DNA from 4 places in the Serratia sp. K1WW1 genome. Region 3 is predicted to be linked to each of the others. Evidence: predicted binding sites of a transcription regulator. Region 3 holds the regulator's gene; each other region holds the start of a gene.
What was found. The regulator CRP, encoded in region 3, controls carbon source genes, mostly activating them, when cyclic AMP is high. The targets are predictions, from matches to a motif close to ATGTGANNNNNNTCACAT.
Positions count from the first base shown of each region.

Region 1: a site for CRP is predicted at 2,678-2,695, ahead of ACX9GU_RS14700 (arabinose ABC transporter substrate-binding protein). Genes of this name have one in related genera too.
Region 2: a site for CRP is predicted at 2,162-2,179, ahead of ACX9GU_RS13525 (YjcB family protein). Genes of this name have one in related genera too.
Region 4: a site for CRP is predicted at 2,411-2,428, ahead of deoC (deoxyribose-phosphate aldolase). Genes of this name have one in related genera too.

Region 1 is NZ_CM147697.1:3,260,343-3,265,247, forward strand. It holds gene araG (L-arabinose ABC transporter ATP-binding protein AraG) at 1-1,402, opposite strand, end outside; gene ACX9GU_RS14700 (arabinose ABC transporter substrate-binding protein) at 1,463-2,446, opposite strand; gene ACX9GU_RS14705 (ribulokinase) at 2,806-4,485, shown strand; gene araA (L-arabinose isomerase) at 4,541-4,905, shown strand, end outside.
Region 2 is NZ_CM147697.1:2,975,920-2,980,824, reverse strand. It holds gene mrdA (penicillin-binding protein 2) at 56-1,981, opposite strand; gene ACX9GU_RS13525 (YjcB family protein) at 2,274-2,555, shown strand; partial or broken gene ACX9GU_RS13520 (Tn3 family transposase) at 2,707-2,900, opposite strand; gene ACX9GU_RS13515 (non-ribosomal peptide synthetase) at 3,605-4,905, shown strand, end outside.
Region 3 is NZ_CM147697.1:5,556,552-5,561,456, forward strand. It holds gene ACX9GU_RS25310 (MFS transporter) at 1-798, opposite strand, end outside; gene ACX9GU_RS25315 (LysR substrate-binding domain-containing protein) at 991-1,899, shown strand; gene ACX9GU_RS25320 (OsmC family protein) at 1,902-2,309, opposite strand; gene crp (cAMP-activated global transcriptional regulator CRP) at 2,691-3,323, shown strand; gene ACX9GU_RS25330 (YccS/YhfK family putative transporter) at 3,380-4,905, shown strand, end outside.
Region 4 is NZ_CM147697.1:5,165,235-5,170,139, forward strand. It holds gene deoA (thymidine phosphorylase) at 1-1,180, opposite strand, end outside; gene deoC (deoxyribose-phosphate aldolase) at 1,410-2,189, opposite strand; gene ACX9GU_RS23350 (NupC/NupG family nucleoside CNT transporter) at 2,543-3,820, opposite strand; gene ACX9GU_RS23355 (TatD family hydrolase) at 3,998-4,792, opposite strand; gene ACX9GU_RS23360 (patatin-like phospholipase family protein) at 4,789-4,905, opposite strand, start outside.

The DNA.
Region 1 (4,905 bases), 2.3 Mb from region 3:
GATCCGCCAGCCCCAGCACTTCGGGTAAATCGCTGGAGGCGAACAGCACCGCAATGCCCTGCTGCGCCAGCTGATAAATCACGTGGTAGATCTCGTGTTTTGCGCCAACGTCAATGCCGCGTGTCGGCTCATCCAGCAGGATCACCTTCATCTCTTCCGACAGCCAGCGGCCCAGGATCGCCTTCTGTTGGTTGCCACCGGAGAGGTTCATGATCAGCTGTTCGGCGGTGGGGGTTTTGATATTCAGCGCGCGAATATGGTGATCGGCATTGCTGGTTTCCCAGGCGTTATCGATCAGGCAGCCCGCCTTGATGCTTTTGCGGCGTGCGCTGATGTTGATATTGTCGCGCACCGAGTGCACCGGAATGATGCCGTCGGCCTTACGATCTTCCGGGCAAAGCATTACTCCCGCACGGATAGCATCGATCGGTGAACGGACATCAAGCCGCTTGCCATCGAGCATCAATTGGCCCGCAGTGACCCGCGTGGCGCCAAAAATCCCTTTCATCAATTCGCTGCGCCCTGCGCCCACCAGACCAAACAGGCCAACAATTTCTCCAGCACGTACGTTAAGGCTGATAGGCGTTTTCACCCCAACGGCCTGCAGTTCGGTCAGTTGCAACCGCACTTCTCCCAGCTCGCGTGGCTGATAGCCATATACATCGCCAAGATCGCGGCCCACCATCGCCTGCACCAGCACTTCATTGTTTACCTGCTGCATATCGTCGAAGGTGCGCACATAGCGGCCATCCTTAAACACGGTAATGGCATCACTCAGCGCAAAGATTTCCTCCATCCGGTGTGAGACATACAGGATCACTCGCCCTTCGGCCCGCAGCTCGCGGATCACCCGGAACAGCTGCTCAATTTCACGTGCCGACAGCGAACTGGTCGGCTCATCAAACGCAATCACTTTGGCGTTACGCGCCAGGGCCTTGGCAATCTCCACCATCTGCCACTGGCCAATCGACAGGTACTTCAACGGGGTATCCGGATCGATGTCCAACCCGAGGTGTTCCAGCTGTAAGCGGGACTCATAACGCAGCAGTTTACGATCCACCAGGCCATGTTTGGTCGGCAACTGGCCAAGGTAAATGTTCTCTGCCACGGTCATTTCCGGCACCAGATGCAGTTCCTGGTAGATAATCGCCACCCCGGCGTTCAGCGCGTCAGTGGTATTGGCAAACTGTACGGCTTGCCCCTGGAGGTGGATCTCCCCTTTGCTTGGGGCGTAATTGCCGCTGAGGATTTTCAGCAGCGTCGATTTCCCGGCGCCGTTTTCCCCCATCAGGGCGTGGATCTGCCCGGCCTGACAGCTGAAACTGATATCATCCAGCGCTTTGACGCCAGGGAAGCTTTTACCGATGCCTTTAAAAGCCAGATAGGGCGTGACGGCAGTCATAGTGCTTTCCTCAATGCTGTGCGATAAATGGCCGCCCGCTTGGTACAGGCGGCACGCTCCTTACATCAGGCCTTTTTTCTGCAGTTCCACCTGGAAGTTGTCACGGGTGATCAGCACCACATCAGTCACTTCGGTGAACTTCTCTGGTTCCACGCCTTTCTCTACCCAGTCATGCAGCATCTGAATGCTCTTGTAGCCATGAATATCCGGGCTTGGCAGCAGTGAACCGTAGAAGCCGGTTGCCTGTTTCTTGGAAAGCTCGCTTACCGCATCAACGCCGTTGATACCAATGCCGATCACGTTAGGCGCTTTAAAGCCCTGGCCTTCTGTGGCACGCACGCCGCCCAGCACGGTGTTGTCGTTCATCCCGACGATCAGCCAGTTTTTCACTTCCGGATGCTGCACCAGCATCGAGTTGGCGGCATCAAACGCCCCTGGGATATCGTTGGATTTGGTCGGTACCTTGTAGATTTGCTGTTGTGGGAAACCCGCGGTTTTCAATGCGTCCATCGAGCCACCGGTACGGCGGCGTGCCGTGTCCAGTTCATCGGAGGTGATCGCCATTACGCCGGTCTCTGCCACTTTCCAGCCACGCTTGTTCATCTCTTTCCACAGCTCGGCACCTTGGCGCTCACCTATCTTGGTGGCCGCCATCATCACTAGCGGCACGCTCTCCATCGGCTTGCCTTTGGCATTAACAAACTGGTCGTCAACCGCGATCACTTTCAGGTCGTAGCTGCGTGCCTTGGCGACAATCGCCGAGCCGAGTTTTGGGTCTGGAGTGCAGATAACAAACCCCTTGGCCCCGCTGGCCGCCAGGCTATCGATGGCATTGAGGGTTTTCTCGCCGTCCGGCACGGCAATCTTGATCACTTCAAACCCCAGGTCTTTACCCGCCTTGTCGGCAAATTTCCATTCGGTCTGGAACCAGGGCTCTTCTGGCTGTTTAACCAAAAAACCCAGTTTCATGGTCTCTGCGATAGCTGAATGTGACATAACCGCCGTCAGACCGATCACTGCCAACGCCTTAGTGAATTTATGCATGGTACTCTCCGCTGTTTTGCTTTCATCGGCAGAAAAATCGGGCCGCCGTGAAAGCGTTATCATTATGAGATCCTGTCACGACAATGGCCTTATATCTCGCTTCTTGCCGTAGACTCAGGTAAGACGCAAACAGTTTTAGCCGGTATTTGTTAGTTAAATGTAGAGCGCTATCACATCCCGAGATAACAGCAGATATGTGCATACATTTAGCAAATTTAACCAAGTGATAACTTTTGACCCCCATCACAAAATCACTGTAGCAAGCAGAAAAGTGCATACTTCCAGCCAATGCTTCCTCACCTGCCTCCCCGTCCCGCTCCTATCGTTAATCTCAACCTAACAAGTAAGGAGTCCGCATCATGACGGCAGGTGCTATTGCCCTGGGATTAGACTTCGGCAGCGATTCAGTGCGAGTACTGGCTGTCGACTGTCAAAACGGTAACGAACTGGATACCGAGGTGGTCTACTACCCTCGCTGGCAGCGTGGTGATTTCTGTAATGCCGCGCAGAACCAGTTCCGCCACCATCCACTCGACTACATCGAAGCCATGGAGCAAGCCATCGTCGCCGTGGTGCAGCGCATGAGCCAGGAACAGCGGCACGCCGTGGTCGGGATTGGGGTTGATTCCACCGGCTCCACTCCCGCCCCGATTGATGAACATGGCGACGTGTTGGCGTTGCGGCCAGAGTTTGCCAGCAATCCCAATGCCATGTTTGTGCTGTGGAAAGACCACACCGCCATCGAGGAGGCGGAGGAAATTAACCAACTGTGCCGCCGTGGCGATTTCCCCGATTATTCGCGCTATATCGGCGGCGTTTACTCCTCTGAGTGGTTCTGGGCCAAAATCTTGCACGTTTCACGCCAGGATGAAGAGGTACGCCACGCAGCCGCCTCTTGGGTTGAGCTATGCGACTGGGTACCAGCATTGCTTTCTGGCACTACCGCACCGGATCGGTTAAAGCGCGGGCGTTGCAGCGTTGGGCATAAAACGCTGTGGCATCCGGACTGGGACGGTTTGCCACCTAAAGCCTTCTTTGCGGCCCTGGATCCGATGCTGGTGGAAGATTTGCCCTATCCACTGTTCAACGGTTCCTACACTGCCGATTTGCCGGTAGGGACGCTGAGCAAAGAGTGGGCCACACGGCTTGGGCTATCAGAAAGCGTGGTGCTGTCCGGTGGCGCCTTTGACTGTCATATGGGGGCCGTGGGAGCCGGTGCGCAGCCCTATACGCTGGTGAAGGTGATTGGCACGTCGACCTGCGACATTCTGATCGCCGATCGTGAGCGCGTGGGCGATCGTGCCATCAGCGGCATCTGCGGCCAGGTGGACGGCAGCGTGGTGCCGCAAACCATCGGGATGGAGGCCGGGCAATCCGCTTTTGGCGATATGTACGCCTGGTTCAGCCGCCTGCTGAGCTGGCCACTGCGTGAAGCCGCCAAGACGCAACCGCAACTCCAGACACAGCTACAACAAATCGAGCATGACATGCTGGCCGCCCTGACCGCCGCCTGGGCCAAAAACCCGTCTCTTGACCATCTGCCAGTGGTATTGGACTGGTTCAATGGCCGCCGCACCCCCTACGCCAACCAGCGCCTGAAAGGGGTGATCACCGATCTCAACCTCGGCACCGATGCGCCCACGCTGTTTGGTGGCTTTATCGCCGCAACGGCATTTGGCGCCCGCGCCATCATGGAGTGCTTCGAACAGCAGGACATTCCCGTCGATAACGTGCTGGCTCTAGGCGGTATTGCCCGCAAGTCACCGGTGATTATGCAGGTTTGCGCCGATGTGATGGATCGTCCGCTACAGATTGTCGCCTCCGACCAGTGCTGCGCGTTGGGTGCCGCCATCTTCGCCGCCGTGGCCGCCGGGCATTTCAGCGACGTTCCGCAGGCTCAGCAGCATATGGCTTGCAGTATTGAACGTACTTTGCAGCCCGATCCCGCAAACGTCGCGCGCTACCAACAACTTTATGAACGCTATCAACAGTGGTGCCAGGCCGCAGAACCGCGCTTTGCCGCAACCACCAAAAATTAATACGCCGGGGCAGATCCCCTCGGCTCAATAAAACCTCTAGATCCAGGAGTTTTTGATGAACATCTTTAAGCAACGTGAAGTGTGGTTCGTGATTGGCAGCCAGCATCTCTATGGCCCCAAAACCCTGCAACAGGTGATGGAAAATGCCGAGCAGGTCGTGAACAGCCTGAACCGTGACGCAGGTTTACCGGTGAAGATGGTGCTGAAACCGCTGGTCACCACGCCGGACGAAATCACCACTGTCTGTCGTGATGCCAACTATCACCAGGACTGCGTCGGCATCATCACCTGGCTGCACACTTTCTCACCGGCCAAAATGTGGATTGCCGGCCTGTCTATCCTCGATAAACCGCTGCTCCAGTTCCATACCCAATTTAATGCCGAGGTTCCCTGGGACAGCATGGATATGGACTTTATGAA
Region 2 (4,905 bases), 2.6 Mb from region 3:
CCTGAGTCAGATTGCCAGAAGGTTGCAGTTTGTAAGAAAGTAAAAACAAACGCTTTTAATGTTGCACATCGTCACTGTCGCCCAGCAACGTCTGGCTACCGTCGTTTTCCCCCGGCGCTGGCGCATTGGCCGGGTCGAAAATGTGGTCCAGGATTGCCCTGGCCGTCGGCCCTGCAACTACGCCATCCCCACCCCCGTTTTCCAGAATTAGTGCCATCGCCACCCGCGGGTTTTTATACGGCGCAAACAGGGTGTAGAAAATATGGTCACGCAGGCGTACCGGGATCATTTTGGCATTGTAAGTCTGGTTTTCTTTCAGGCTGAAAACCTGTGAGGTCCCCGATTTGGCCGCTATCTGGTAGGGCGCGGTATGGAACAGCTTATACCCGGTGCCGTTAGGCAGGTTCGCCATGCCATACATACCATTGCGCACGATCCCCCAATACGGCGATTTGGCCTCGCCAATCTGTACGGCCTGCTCTGGTGGCTGGTAGCGTTCGACTTCCCGGCCCCGTTTCATCGAATACAACAGATGCGGCGTTTTCACCCTGCCGCTGTTGATCAGCGTGGTCAGCGCTTTCACCATCTGGATCGGCGTAGCGATCCAATACCCCTGGCCAATACCCACCGAGACGGTATCACCTTGGTACCAGCCTTTCTTGTGTACCCGTTGCTTCCATTCCCTGCTCGGCAGCACGCCGCGATATTCCTCGTTCAGATCGATTCCCGTCGGCTGGCCATAGCCAAACTGGCTGAGCCACTGGTGGATCCGGTCGATCCCCATCTCATAGGCAACCTGATAGAAGAAAGTATCGGCCGATTCCTCGATCGCCTTGGTGACGTTCAGCAGGCCGTGCCCGGTTTTCAACCAGTCGCGATAGCGGCGCTGCGTTCCCGGCAAGGTCCAGGTGGGGGCGCCAAAGAAAGTGGTGGTTGGGGTGATGACACCCGCAAACAGTGCCGATACCGCCATATAAGGTTTTACCGTTGATGCAGGCGGGTATAACCCCTGCGTAACGCGGTTAATCAGCGGTAAATCCGGATTACTGAGCAGCAACTTATAGGCCTGATAGCCAATACCTTTGACGAACGGGTTGGGATCGTAGCTAGGGCTGGAGACCATCGCCAGAATACCTCCGTCGCGCGGATCGGCAACCACCACCGCCGCCCGTTGCCCTTTGAGCAAGCCTTCAATGTACTGTTGCAGGTGCAGATCCAGCGTCAGATAGATATCTTTGCCCGCCTGGGGCGGTTTTTCCTTCAGCAGGCGAACGATACGCCCGTGGTTATCCACCTCCACTTCCTGATAGCCGGTGGTGCCGTGTAACTCTTTCTCGTAATAGGCTTCCAGCCCCTGTTTGCCAATATTGTGGTCGGCCGCATAATTTTGCGCCAGGCCCTGCTGCTCCAGCTTTTTGACGTCGTTATCGTTAATGCGCGAGACATACCCCACCACGTGAGCCAACTGTGCCCCGTAAGGATATTGCCGCTGCTGGTAGGTCTCGATGGTCACACCGTCAAAGCGATACTGGTTTACCGCAAAACGAGCCACCTCGGTTTCACTAAGCCCTGCCTTGAGCGTAACAGGCTTATAACGGCTATTGTGGTGCATATCGTCGCGGAAGGCAGCGATGTCATCCGGCGTCAGATCTACAATGGGCGTCAGGTTTTGCAACAGCGTTGCCATATCGGTAATCTTGCTGGGGGTCACTTCAATCTGATACAGCTGTATGTTGCGCACCAGCGGGATGCCGTTGCGATCGAAGATCAGGCCACGATGGGGGGCAATGGGCAGCATCTTGATGTCGTTTTGATTGGAGCGCGTCTGGTAAAACGCATGCTGTTTAATCTGCAACTGATACAGGTTGAAAACCAGCAAGCCAAAACAGGCGACGACCAGCACCATCGCCACGCAGGCACGGCGAATGAACAACGTTTCTTCGGCGGGATGGTCACGGAATGGATCTTGTAATTGGGCCATGCGCAGAGTCTTACCTGTTTGACTGGGCGAAAAGCCGGCAAGCATAGCGTTAATAATCCAGGTACTACATTAAAAGGTTGCTAATGATTTGGCATAAATGTTTCAACATATTGGAATGTTGCCGGGATTTGTCAGACAGGCCATAACGACTATTGAGCCACCAATTACTCCAATGCTACAATGTGATGCAGATCACACTAATAACCTAAACCACCGTCTATCCAATACGTTTCAGCCCCAAGGTCTGATACCAGGAGCTGGCTGCGGCATTGGTAGCAAAGGATCACCTTCGATGAGTACCATAGCCACTGGCTTTATTATGATGCGCTGGGAATTACTGAGCGCAGTGATGATGTTTCTGGCCAGCCAACTGAATGTGGTGTGCCGCAAGGCCAGCCGTAACGGCATGGCGTTTATGTTCAGCAGCCTCGGGCTGTTCACTAGCTGCTGGTTTGTGATGGGGCTGATGGGCATGTCCTTCAACCTGGCAGGCATTATGCAATTCTGGGCGTCATTTAAGGACGTCTTCATCGATGTCATGAGCCAGAACCCGACCGCCTTCCCTCTGCCATAACCGTTTTTCCTGTCTAGATGGCGCAGTATACTGCGCCCCTACATTGCGGCACACTCGTCCTTTATAGGCTCTATTGTAAAATGGAAAATATTATACGTTACGATATTTTGTACTGAATGACATCAACTCGCCATTGAGGTCGATATTTTCCTTATGCCAGCTTGTTGTTGTTTCTCCAGATATAGCCCCCTCAAGTTAATATCCCCAACGGCGACAGTTTTGCTGGCAATGACTTATTGAGATGAATACCTTTTCGCTTCAGCAGGCTGATGGCTTTTCAATATATACTGTACTCCACAATGTGATCGCTGCGGTAATCAACGTACGTCCGTTGCCGCGGTAAGATTAATCTTTTATCTCGTGAGTCAACTTTCTTCTCACACCCCATTAATTTTCATGAAAAGTCATCGGCACTTTCATTGAAAATGAATGATCCCTCCATGAGTAATTATCACTATGGTTTAGGAAAAAACTTAAGAATTATACCCGAGAACATTCCAATAAATATTCACATGATGAATTTAAATACAAAAAACATTCAAAAAGACAATTGATAACCTTCATTTACTATATTTAAAATTGTAGAGTCACACAACATCATCACAATAAAATTCATAGATCAATGCCATAAAAAACTATTGACATTTAAATTACACAATAAAATCAATGGATAATTTTTTTAAAACTCTCTGTTAACCATCATTATTGATATTTGCATTTGTATTGTTAAAGTTTTAAACTAAAAATATAAAATGAATGATAAGAAAAACTAATGTCACCCTATTAATAATGACGCCACCTATCTACCTGATTTAAATAGGCATGCGATTCAACTTAATTCAATGAATACCTCCGGCTATTTATTATCTAGGAACATGATTTTTTCTTTTCTTTATAGGGAGAAGATTAGGCCGAACTGTCAGTCATCGAACCATTTTTAATTAAATGCTGGGGTCACATTTGCATTTTATGCGCAATGAATATTTTCTTAGCTTAGTGTTTACCAATACCTACATGTAAGTATTGACTTCAAAAAGAGGATGGAACCAATGGAGTTGATTTTGATCTCGCCGTATACCAGAATGTTCTGGAATGAGTATGTTCTTAAGCCTCAATCATCTGAGTACAATCTAGTAGTGGATCAGTCAATTGAAGGGCCGCTTGATATTAACAGGTTGCGATCAGCTGTAGAAGGACTGGTACGCGACAACGTTTTATTTCAGCATGTTTTAAGTGATAAAAATGAGCAACTTCAGTGGGTCAGGTCTGAAAAGGAAATAACGCTTGAAATACATGATGCCTCATGCGATATAGCCACTTTGGTCAACACTCCTTTTAACCTCATGGAAGGGCCTCTTTGTCGTTTTTATTTAATTGAACTGGGCTCACAGCGCTACAATTTCATCGGTATACTACACCATATACTGATCGATGGCTTATCTGGTCAAGAGTTTTACGACACTTTATCCCGCTACTATAATCAAGGGCCGCTGGTATCGCCAAATGCCCATACCCCGGTACACCTGCAACAACTCTATCAACAGTATGCAACTGATGTATCACGATTGAAACATGAGCTCAACTCTCCGTCTTTTTGGAGAGAGTTATTGGCGGACTGCCCTCCCCGTATCGACCTGCCCTACATTCATGGTCAATCAAATACAACTTGTACATCAGGTGAAGTAAGATTCAGTTTGCCGCTTTCCGAATGGAACAATCTGAAATTCGGGGTGAAGCATGCAAATTCATTCTTGATTTTCAAGACGTTATGGGCACTATTAATTGCCCGTCAGTCTGAACAGAAAACGGTATATATCGGTTATCCCGTTGCTGCTGAAGGAGGAGATGAACTCTATTATGGTGCCCAGGTAAACACAGCCGTCTTCCCACTCCGGCTGTCACCACAGGACACTTTTGCCAGCCAGTATCTGGCTACTCTTAACTACACCAAAGCGCTTAAAGCTTCAGGGAAGTTGCGACACTCCAAGCTGCCCATCGACGAGATATTAAGTCAGAGCCAGATCAAGCAGTTAAACGTTAATTTTACTCAAGCCTACCTCAAAGACTCACCGCTAACCTTCAAAGGGTGCCGGATGAGTATCAATCACCGTTTTAATATTGACTTGGCGGGTTCTGAGCTGTTGCTGGAGTATCAGCAATCAGAGAAGACATTTGATTTCAGGCTGAGATATAGACCAGATTTGTTCGATGAAACTCAAATGCATGAAATGGCGGAACAATATCTTCATTTGTTACGCTCAACATTGAATGAACCCAAGCGGCCAATTTCTACCTTCTCACACCTGACAACCCAGCAAGAACTAAGCCTGTGGGATCGCTTCAACAGTCA
Region 3 (4,905 bases):
CAGCCAGCCGGTGCCGAGTGAGGAGATCCAGATCCCCAGACCGCCGGCTGCCACCACCATGCTGGAGACGTCAAGCGGCATTCCGCGCTGCTGTACCAGGAATTTCGGCAGCCAGGCCATCAGGCCGTACGACGGGATGTTGATACAGAAAATCGCCACAAACAGCAGCAGCACGATTGGGTTTTTCAGCAGAGCCTTATAGTTGGCTGCGGCTGCCCCAGCTTTGGCGGGCGCCACCTGTGGCGGATTGGGCACCAGCCACAAGATGCAGGCGGCAATCAAGAATGCCAACAGGCCAAGCGCAGAGAACGACCCACGCCAGCCGATGTGATCCAGGCAATAGACCGCGACCAGCGGCCCGACGGTCATCGCCAACCCGGCGGAGGACAGCAGAATGGACTGCGCGAAGGTGCGCTGTTCCAGTGGGAAATTCGCCACCACCGCCTTGGCGCAGGAACACGGATAGCCGGAGTGGCCAATGCCGGACAGGAAGCGGAACGTCACCAGCAGGCCCAGGCCGAACCCCAGAATGCCAAAGCACAGGGCGAATCCCCCCAGCAGCAGTAACGAGCTGCACAGCACTTTCTTAAAGCCAAAGCGGTCATTGAGCCAGCCCGCCGGTATCTGGAACAGGGAATACGCCAGGAAAAACATCCCGGTAACGTAGCCCAGTTGTTCCGGCTGTAGATTGAACTCGCGTTCGATAGGTAGCAGCGCAAAACCCATCACGGTTTTATCGATGTACACCACGACATAGCCCACAAACAGCAAAAAAATCATTAGCGAACGATTTTTCATCGCCGATATTCCTTTAAGTTATCACCCAGGCTGCCCACCAGCGTGGCGGGCGTAGTTTAATAATGTGATCCAGGTCACTTTATAGTTTTAATAACAGTCACTTACATCAACGCGCTGAAATTATCGCCTTTTGCCGAGCGGCATAAGATACAATTTTGTAAGGGGTGATGCTTTTTATTGATAGGGTGGGGAATGCGCTATTTACCGAAGTTACAGCAGTTGAAAGTCTTCCAGCAGGTGATCCGCAGCGGCAGTATTCGCGGGGCGGCACGCGCGCTGGAGCAATCTCAACCGGCGGTGAGCCGCACCATCCGTGAACTGGAACAGATCCTGGAAACCCAGTTGATCAATCGCAGCAGTCAGGGAATGACGCTGACCGAAACCGGCCGCGCCTTCGCCCTGCGAATGCAGTTGATCCTGGAGGAATTGCAGCGCGCCGCCGACGAGATCCAGCAGTTGAATCAGCATTCGCAAGGTAACGTCGCCATTGGCTGCTCTTCGCTACTCGCCCTGACGGTATTACCGGAACTGGTCGAAGCCTTTAAACAGCCGTTTCCGCAGGCCAATCTCCTAATCCGTGAAGCGCAGCTTTCTACGCTACTGCCAGCATTGCGCGAAGGCCGCCTGGATTTTGCCGTGGGTACCGTCAGCCCGGAACTTCCTCTGGAGGATCTGGTGCGTGAACCGCTGTTCAACGCCTCTTTTTGCATTATCGCACGCCAGGGGCACCCACTGGCGCAGGCCACCTCGCTGGACGAACTGCGTGAGGCCAAGTGGTTATTACCGGAAACCGATATGGGTTATTACCAGCAGTTGCGTGCGGTATTAGGCACCTTCTATCAGCAATTGAGCCGTTCGCCCATTCGCTCGGACTCGGTGACCTGTGGCTTGAATATGGTGCTGGAGGCGGATTATCTGACTATCGTGGCGCGGGCGATGAGTGCACCGTTCCATTTGCAGCATCGGCTGGTGGCATTGCCTATCGACACCTTGCCACAAGCGCAATATTGCGTGCTGTATTCACAGAAATCGCCGCTAACCGTGACGGCACGGCGATTTCTTGATTTATTGCGTGCACACTGCCTGCGCTACCCTTGGTAGGATCAGGCCACTTCGCGGATTTCGAAGCTGTGGGTAATGCTGGCGGCTTTACCCAGCATCAAGGAGACGGAGCAGTATTTCTCGGCAGAAAGATCCACCGCACGCTCGACAATCTTATCGGTCAGCCCTTTGCCGGTGACGATAAAATGCAGATTGATATGGGTAAACAGACGCGGTGCTTCTTCACGACGCTCGGAGGTCAGTTTTACCTCACAGTCACGCACATCGTTACGCCCTTTTTGCAGGATCGACACCACATCGATGGCGCTACAGCCGCCGACGGACATCAACACCATTTCCATCGGGCTTGGCGCTTTATCGCCTGCGTTGCCATCCATCAGAACCTGGTGACCAGACGCAGACTCACCCAGGAATGTCAGCCCTTCTACCCACTTAACTCTTGCCTGCATGTTACACACTCCGGTTAATTTCTTAAAAACAGGGTACGCTTTCGCATACATTCTGGCAACGTAACCTGACGCTAATCATGCTGAAGCGAGACAACACAAGACACCCGCCTCACTCTGTGCTACAAACAGAGCCGCAATAACTCTTTCCAGGTCACCGATTTCAGGGATATGTCCAAGGAAAGGCCCCTATATTGGTTTGTTAACAGAATGTAGCTTGCAGCTCTCCCTGCAAGTTAATATGCTAGAGCACAAGCGTATTTCTATAACACGCCTCAAAACCTGTTGATAGCCACAATTAAAACACCGGGCTATAAGCACGTTTTACAGGGAACTCTGACCCCTGTGATACAAGGCAGCGATAACAACAGAGGATAACAGCGAATGGTTCTCGGCAAACCGCAAACAGACCCGACTCTCGAATGGTTCCTGTCTCATTGCCATATCCACAAATATCCATCGAAGAGTACGCTTATTCACCAAGGTGAAAAGGCCGAAACGCTTTACTACATCGTCAAAGGCTCCGTCGCGGTGCTGATTAAAGATGAAGAAGGCAAAGAGATGATCCTGTCCTACCTTAACCAGGGGGATTTCATCGGCGAGCTAGGATTATTTGAAGAAGGCCAGGAGCGTAGCGCCTGGGTACGGGCCAAAACCGCCTGTGAAGTGGCTGAAATTTCCTACAAGAAATTCCGCCAGTTGATCCAGGTTAACCCGGATATCCTGATGCGCCTGTCCGCACAGATGGCTAACCGCCTGCAAGTCACCTCAGAGAAAGTGGGTAACCTCGCCTTCCTTGACGTTACCGGCCGCATTGCACAGACCTTGCTGAACCTGGCAAAACAGCCTGATGCCATGACTCACCCAGACGGCATGCAGATCAAAATCACCCGCCAGGAAATTGGCCAAATCGTCGGTTGCTCACGTGAAACCGTCGGTCGTATTTTGAAAATGCTCGAAGATCAAAACCTGATCTCCGCGCACGGCAAAACCATTGTCGTGTACGGTACGCGTTAATCCCCAGAGAAACGGTGCAGCAATGCGCCGTTTCTTTACCTGCTGAATAGCCAACCATGTGGCGCCGCCTGATCTACCACCCGGAAGTCAACTACGCACTGCGGCAAACGCTGGTGTTGTGCCTGCCGGTGGCGTTTGGTTTGCTGATTGGCAACCTGCAACTCGGCATGCTGTTCTCGTTGGTGCCCGCCTGCTGCAACATTGCCGGGCTGGATACGCCACACAAACGCTTTTTCAAACGCCTGGTCGTGGGCGGCTCCCTGTTCGCACTCAGTAGCCTTCTGCTGCAACAAGCCTTGCTGTGGGATCTGCCGTTACCCTTGCTGATGCTGGCAATGGCGCTGTTGCTCGGCGTAAGCGGTGAGATCAGCCCGCTGCACGCACGCCTGCTACCAGCCGCATTGGTCGCCGCCATCTTTTCCCTCAGCATGGTAGGCACCGTGCCAATCTGGCATGCCCCTTTGCTGTATATCGTCGGCACCGCCTGGTACGGGCTGTTTACCTGGGCCTGGTTCAAGCTGTGGAAAGAGCAGCCGATGCGCGAATCTCTAAGCCAGCTGTATATGCAGCTGGCCGACTATTTTGAAGCCAAATACTCATTACTGACGCAGCACACCGATCCTGAAACTGCCCTGCCGCCGCTGTTGCAACGCCAGCAGAAAGTGATGGACCTGATCAGTCTGCTATACCAACAGCTTAATTTCCTGCCCCATGCCAATAACCTGGAGCAAAAGCGCCTGCGACGTACGTTTCAGGTGGCGCTCGATTTGCAAGAGCACATCACCGTCAGCCTGCATCTGCCGGAAGAAGTGCAAAAGCTGGTGGAGCAAAGCCAGGCCGAAGCGATTATCCGCCGCAACGCCCAGGTGATCGCCACGCGCCTGCGCGTTGTGGCCGACGATATTCTCTATCATCGGCACTCTGCGCGTTTCAGCATGAAGAATGAGCTGGCGGCGCTGGAAAAAGTGGCCTCACAGCATGCCGATAACCCGGTTGGGCAGTTCTGCTATTACCACTTCAGCCGCATCGCGCGCCTGCTACGCACTCAGCACCCACTTTACCGCCGCAATCTGATGGCCAATCAGTCACGCCTGCCTTTCTGGCCTGCGGTGGTGAGCTATCTGTCGTTTAAATCCAACGCCCTGCGCAACGCCGCCAGGCTGGGGGTCATTCTGGCGGCAGGCAGCAGCCTGGGTATGCTGTTCAACCTGCCAAAACCCTATTGGATCTTGCTGACCATCATGCTGGTCAGTCAAAACGGCTATAACGCCACGCGGGTGAGGATCCAGCACCGTGCCCTCGGCACGTTGGCCGGGCTGGTGATTGCCGCTGGACTGTTGCAACTACAAATGCCGGAAAGCGTGACGCTGAGTATCATGTTGGCCATCACCCTGGCGGCCTATCTGATCCTGCGGAAAAACTACGGGCTGGCGGTGATGGGCTTCACCGTGACCGCCGTCTACACCTTGCAGCTCCTGGCGCTGAACGGTACCCATTTCCTGGTTCCCCGCCTGATCGATACCCTTATCGGCTGCGTACTGGTGTTTGGCGGCACGATCTGGCTATGGCCGCAGTGGCAGAG
Region 4 (4,905 bases), 390 kb from region 3:
CGACAGTGTCGCCCAGGCGAGCCACATCGGTCAGGCCCACGCTGTAGTCGATGCTGTCGGTCGCACGACGACGGCCACCGCCCAGTGACACCACCGCCATACCCAGTGCACGGGTATCCATCGCGGTAATGATACCTGGTTTCTCGGCATAAACCGGCTTGGTTAACGTCGCGGCTGGCAGATAGCTGTCGTAACGCTCGATAAAATCGCTTGGGCCTTTCTGTGCCGCCACCATGCGGCCAAAGATTTCCGCCGCTTTGCCGTTATCCAGCACCGCCTGCAGTTTGGCGCGTGCGTCAGCATCGTCGTTAGCCAGGCCGCCAGACAGCAGCATTTCCACGCTCAACGCCATGGTCACTTCCAGCAGACGCGGATTGCGATATTCCCCGGTCAGGAAGCGTACCGCTTCACGCACTTCGACCGCATTACCGGCGCTGGAAGCCAGCACCTGGTTCATATCAGTCAGCAGCGCGGTCGTTTTGCAACCGGCACCATTCGCAACGCCCACGATCGCCTGGGCCAAATCGTCAGAAAGCTGGTAGGTAGGCATAAAGGCACCGCTGCCAACTTTCACATCCATAACCAGCGCATCCAGCCCTTCGGCCAGTTTCTTCGCCAGAATAGAGCCGGTGATCAGCGGAATGGAGTCGACGGTAGCGGTGATATCGCGCGTCGCGTAGAAACGCTTGTCTGCCGGAGCCAGTGAGCTGGTCTGGCCGATGATCGCCACGCCAACGTCTTTGATGATCTTACGGAACGCGTTGTCGTCCGGGAAAATATCAAAGCCAGGGATCGCTTCCAGCTTGTCCAGCGTACCGCCGGTGTGGCCCAGGCCACGGCCTGAAATCATCGGCACGTAGCCGCCACAGGCTGCCACCATCGGGCCAAGCATCAGCGAAGTCACGTCGCCCACGCCGCCAGTGGAGTGTTTATCCACAATCGGGCCGTTCAGCGACAGGCTTTTCCAGTCCAGCACCGTACCAGAATCACGCATTGCCATGGTCAGCGCCACACGCTCAGGCATGGTCATGTCGTGGAAATAGATGGTCATCGCCAGCGCGGCAATCTGCCCTTCTGACACCACGTTGTCACGAATGCCGTTAATGAAGAAGCGGATCTCGGCTTCGCTCAACGGTTGCCCGTCACGTTTTTTACGGATTATTTCTTGTGCCAAGAACAAAGTAGCCCCCTGTTTTAGCTGATATTAGGAAGACTCGACATACCATAGGGAAGCGTTATCCACGCTGTAGTATCCGAAAGAAAACAGTATGCCGCGAGATACCCAATGGATTTCAAGTTGTAGCTAGGCGGCAAGAACGTAAATCCCCAGGAGCTTATACATCATAAGTGACTGGGGTTTACGTTCGCAGCCAACAACGCTACGGCTTGAAAGACGAAGGGTATGAAAATCAGTAACCGTTGCCAGCGGCTTGGGTGCTATGCCCCAGCGTGGTCAGTAGGCTGGCTAACAGGCTCGACGCGCCAAAGCGGAAATGGCGCGCATCGGCCCAGTCTTCACCCAGCAGACGCCCGGCAAGTTGCAGATACTGTTGAGCATCTTCTGCGGTACGCACGCCACCGGCTGGCTTGAAGCCAACGGTTTTGCCTACGCCCATATCACGGATCACGGTCATCATCAGCTCAGCGCTTTCCAGCGTGGCGTTGACCGGCACCTTACCGGTAGAGGTCTTGATAAAATCAGCACCGGCCTTGATAGAGATCTCAGAGGCTTTACGGATCAGTTCCGCCTGCTTCAGCTCACCGGTTTCGATGATCACTTTCAGCAGCACGTTGGCAGCGGCGCAGGCCTGCTTGCACTGTTTGACCAGCTCAAACCCGACTTCCTCATTACCGGCCATCAGGGCACGGTAAGGGAATACCACGTCAACTTCATCGGCACCGTAGGCGATGGCCGCACGGGTTTCTGCCACGGCGATGTCGATATCATCATTGCCATGCGGGAAGTTGGTGACGGTGGCGATACGGATATCTGGCGTCCCCTGCTCACGCAGCGTTTTGCGGGCAATCGGGATAAAACGCGGATAGATGCAGATGGCGGCAGTATGGCCTGCCGGGCTGTTCGCCTGACGACACAACGCGATCACTTTCTCGTCGGTGTCATCTTCGTTCAGCGTGGTTAAATCCATCAGGTTCAGCGCGCGTTGCGCTGCTGCGGTTAATTCGGTCATAAAACTCTCCAACTGAGCATTCTGATGTTGGCGAGCGGACTTGGTTCCTTGAAGATAGCGCGCGGGATAGTCTTCCCACGCCAGCAACTGAGATCCTTCTCACCGCACATAGCCCTTCGATTTTCGCATAGCCAGCAATCGCCATTTGAACACGATCACTCTGGCATATTTGTGTTCTGATTCACACTACACAGGATAGCACTGTAACAGGACTGAATTATATGTGAAGATCATCACAAAATAACGCGATATTGTTCACAAATTCACTAAAGAGACGGCGGTCGTCAGGCGAATGCCCTTTTTGCAGGTAACCAGGCCCCTTCAGGAGCCTGGTTGTTGATATCAAGTATAGCTTACAACGCCAGGAAGAATCCGGCGATGGTGGCGCTCATCAGGTTGGATAAGGTACCGGCTGCCACCGCTTTCAACCCGAAACGAGCAATGTCGTGACGACGGCCTGGTGCCATGCTGCCTAGACCACCCAGCAGGATCGCCACGGAAGACAGGTTGGCAAAGCCGCACAGCGCAAAGGAGATGATCGCCTTGGTGTGCTGTGACAACACCTGTAGCCCCTCAGCGGCCACCACGTCATCTGGACGCAGGTAGGCACCAAAGTTCATGTAGGCCACGAATTCGTTAACGATCACCTTCTGGCCGATAAACGAACCCGCCACCATCGCTTCACTCCAAGGCACGCCAATCAGATAGGCGATAGGTGAGAATACCCAGCCCAGGATCAGTTCCAGCGACAGCTGTGGGAAATCGAACCAGCCACCAATACCGCCAAGAATACCGTTAAGCAGCGCGATCAGAGCGATAAATGCCAACAGCATCGCCCCTACGTTCAACGCCAATTGCATACCGGATGCCGCACCAGAGGCTGCGGCATCGATGACGTTTGCCGGGCGCTCGTCTTCGGCGATCAGCTTCATCGCATCGGCTCGGTCTTGGGTATTTTCGGTTTCCGGCACCATCAGTTTGGCAAACAGCAGCCCACCCGGCGCGGCCATAAAGGAAGCGGCGATCAGGTATTCCAACGGTACGCCCATCTGGGCATAGCCCGCCAGCACGGAACCGGCTACCGAAGCCAGGCCGCCGCACATTACGGCAAACAGCTCCGACTGGGTCATGGTGGCGATATAAGGGCGCACCACCAGCGGCGCTTCGGTCTGCCCCACAAAAATATTGGCCGTGGCTGACAGCGATTCGGTCCGTGAGGTACCCAACAGCTTATGCAAACCACCGCCGAGGAGCTTGATCACCACCTGCATGATGCCCAGGTAATAGAGCACCGCAATCAGCGAGGAGAAGAACACAATCACCGGTAACACACGCAGGGCGAACACGAAGCCGCCACCGCCGAACACTTCAAACATTTTGTCGGAAACCAGGCCACCAAAGATGAAAGCGATGCCCTCGTTACCGTAAGCGATGACGTTTGCCACCCCTTCCGACATGCCACCAAGAATACGGCGCCCGACCGGGACATAGAGCACCAGCGCGCCAATGCCAACCTGGATGATAAACGCGCCGAGTACGGTACGCAGTTTAATAGCGCGCCGGTTGCTGGAAAGCAGCACCGCAATGGCGATCAAGACCACCATACCGATCAGGCTCATGAAGAGTTGCATACGAGTATGTCCCTGTTACGAAGAATAAATGCCCCCGGCCCGCTGGATGAAACGGGTTGCCCAAGGGCGATAATGGGACGCAATTATACTGAGGGAGGCAGAATGAGACTCGTTTTATGTCACAATTATATACAAGTGGAAGCAACTGAAAATCACACAACGTGATTCAAATCACATTTAAACTGAGGAGTGCGGATCCAATGCAAACAGGGATTGGCTATTTTGTTGTAGCTGTTCGGCAATGTCGTCGGCAGATTCAGGCCGCAGTTGGCAAAGGACCTGAAATACTTCCGCAGCCCGCTCAGGCCGGTTAGGCTGCCCCTGATAACCCGCCAACGGCATGTCCGGCGCATCGGTTTCCAGCAACAGTGAGGTCAACGGCAACTGCGCCATCACCTGGCGTGTCTTCTGCGCCCGCTCGTAGCTGACCGTGCCGCCAACGCCAATATAATAACCCAGGCGAATAAAGGCCTGCGCCTGAGCCAGGCTGCCAGCAAAGCCATGCACCACACCACGGCGCGGCACCTCGGTACGACGCAATGCGGCAGCTAACTGATCGTGGCTACGGCGGGAGTGCAAGATCACCGGCAGATCGTACTGCTTTGCCAACTTCAGCTGTGCCTTGAGCAACGCCTGTTGGCGTTCAAACTGCGGCTCGGCCATATACAGATCCAACCCAATCTCCCCTACCGCTACCAGCTTCTGCGGCTTACTGGCCAGAAAGCCTGCCAGATGTTCAAGCTGCTCATCATGGTGTTGGGCGATATACAGCGGGTGTAACCCCAGCGCGGCAAACAGCGGGGTATGCTCGCGCGCCAGTTTGAGAATACGCACAAAGCGATCGGCCGTTACCGCTGGCACAATAATTTGCTGCACCCCGGCTTGCGCAGCCAATGCCAGGCTCGCCTGCTCATCCCCACTAAAAGGCGGGAAATCAAAGTGGCAATGGGTATCAGTAAAGGCGTAACTCACAGCACATCTCCGTCACCTGGCAGGATGATTTTTGGCGTCGCTTCAGGCTGCAAGACATGGCTTTGCGGGTTAAGCACATCGGTAATAATCGGCGAAGGCATCCGCACAGTTTC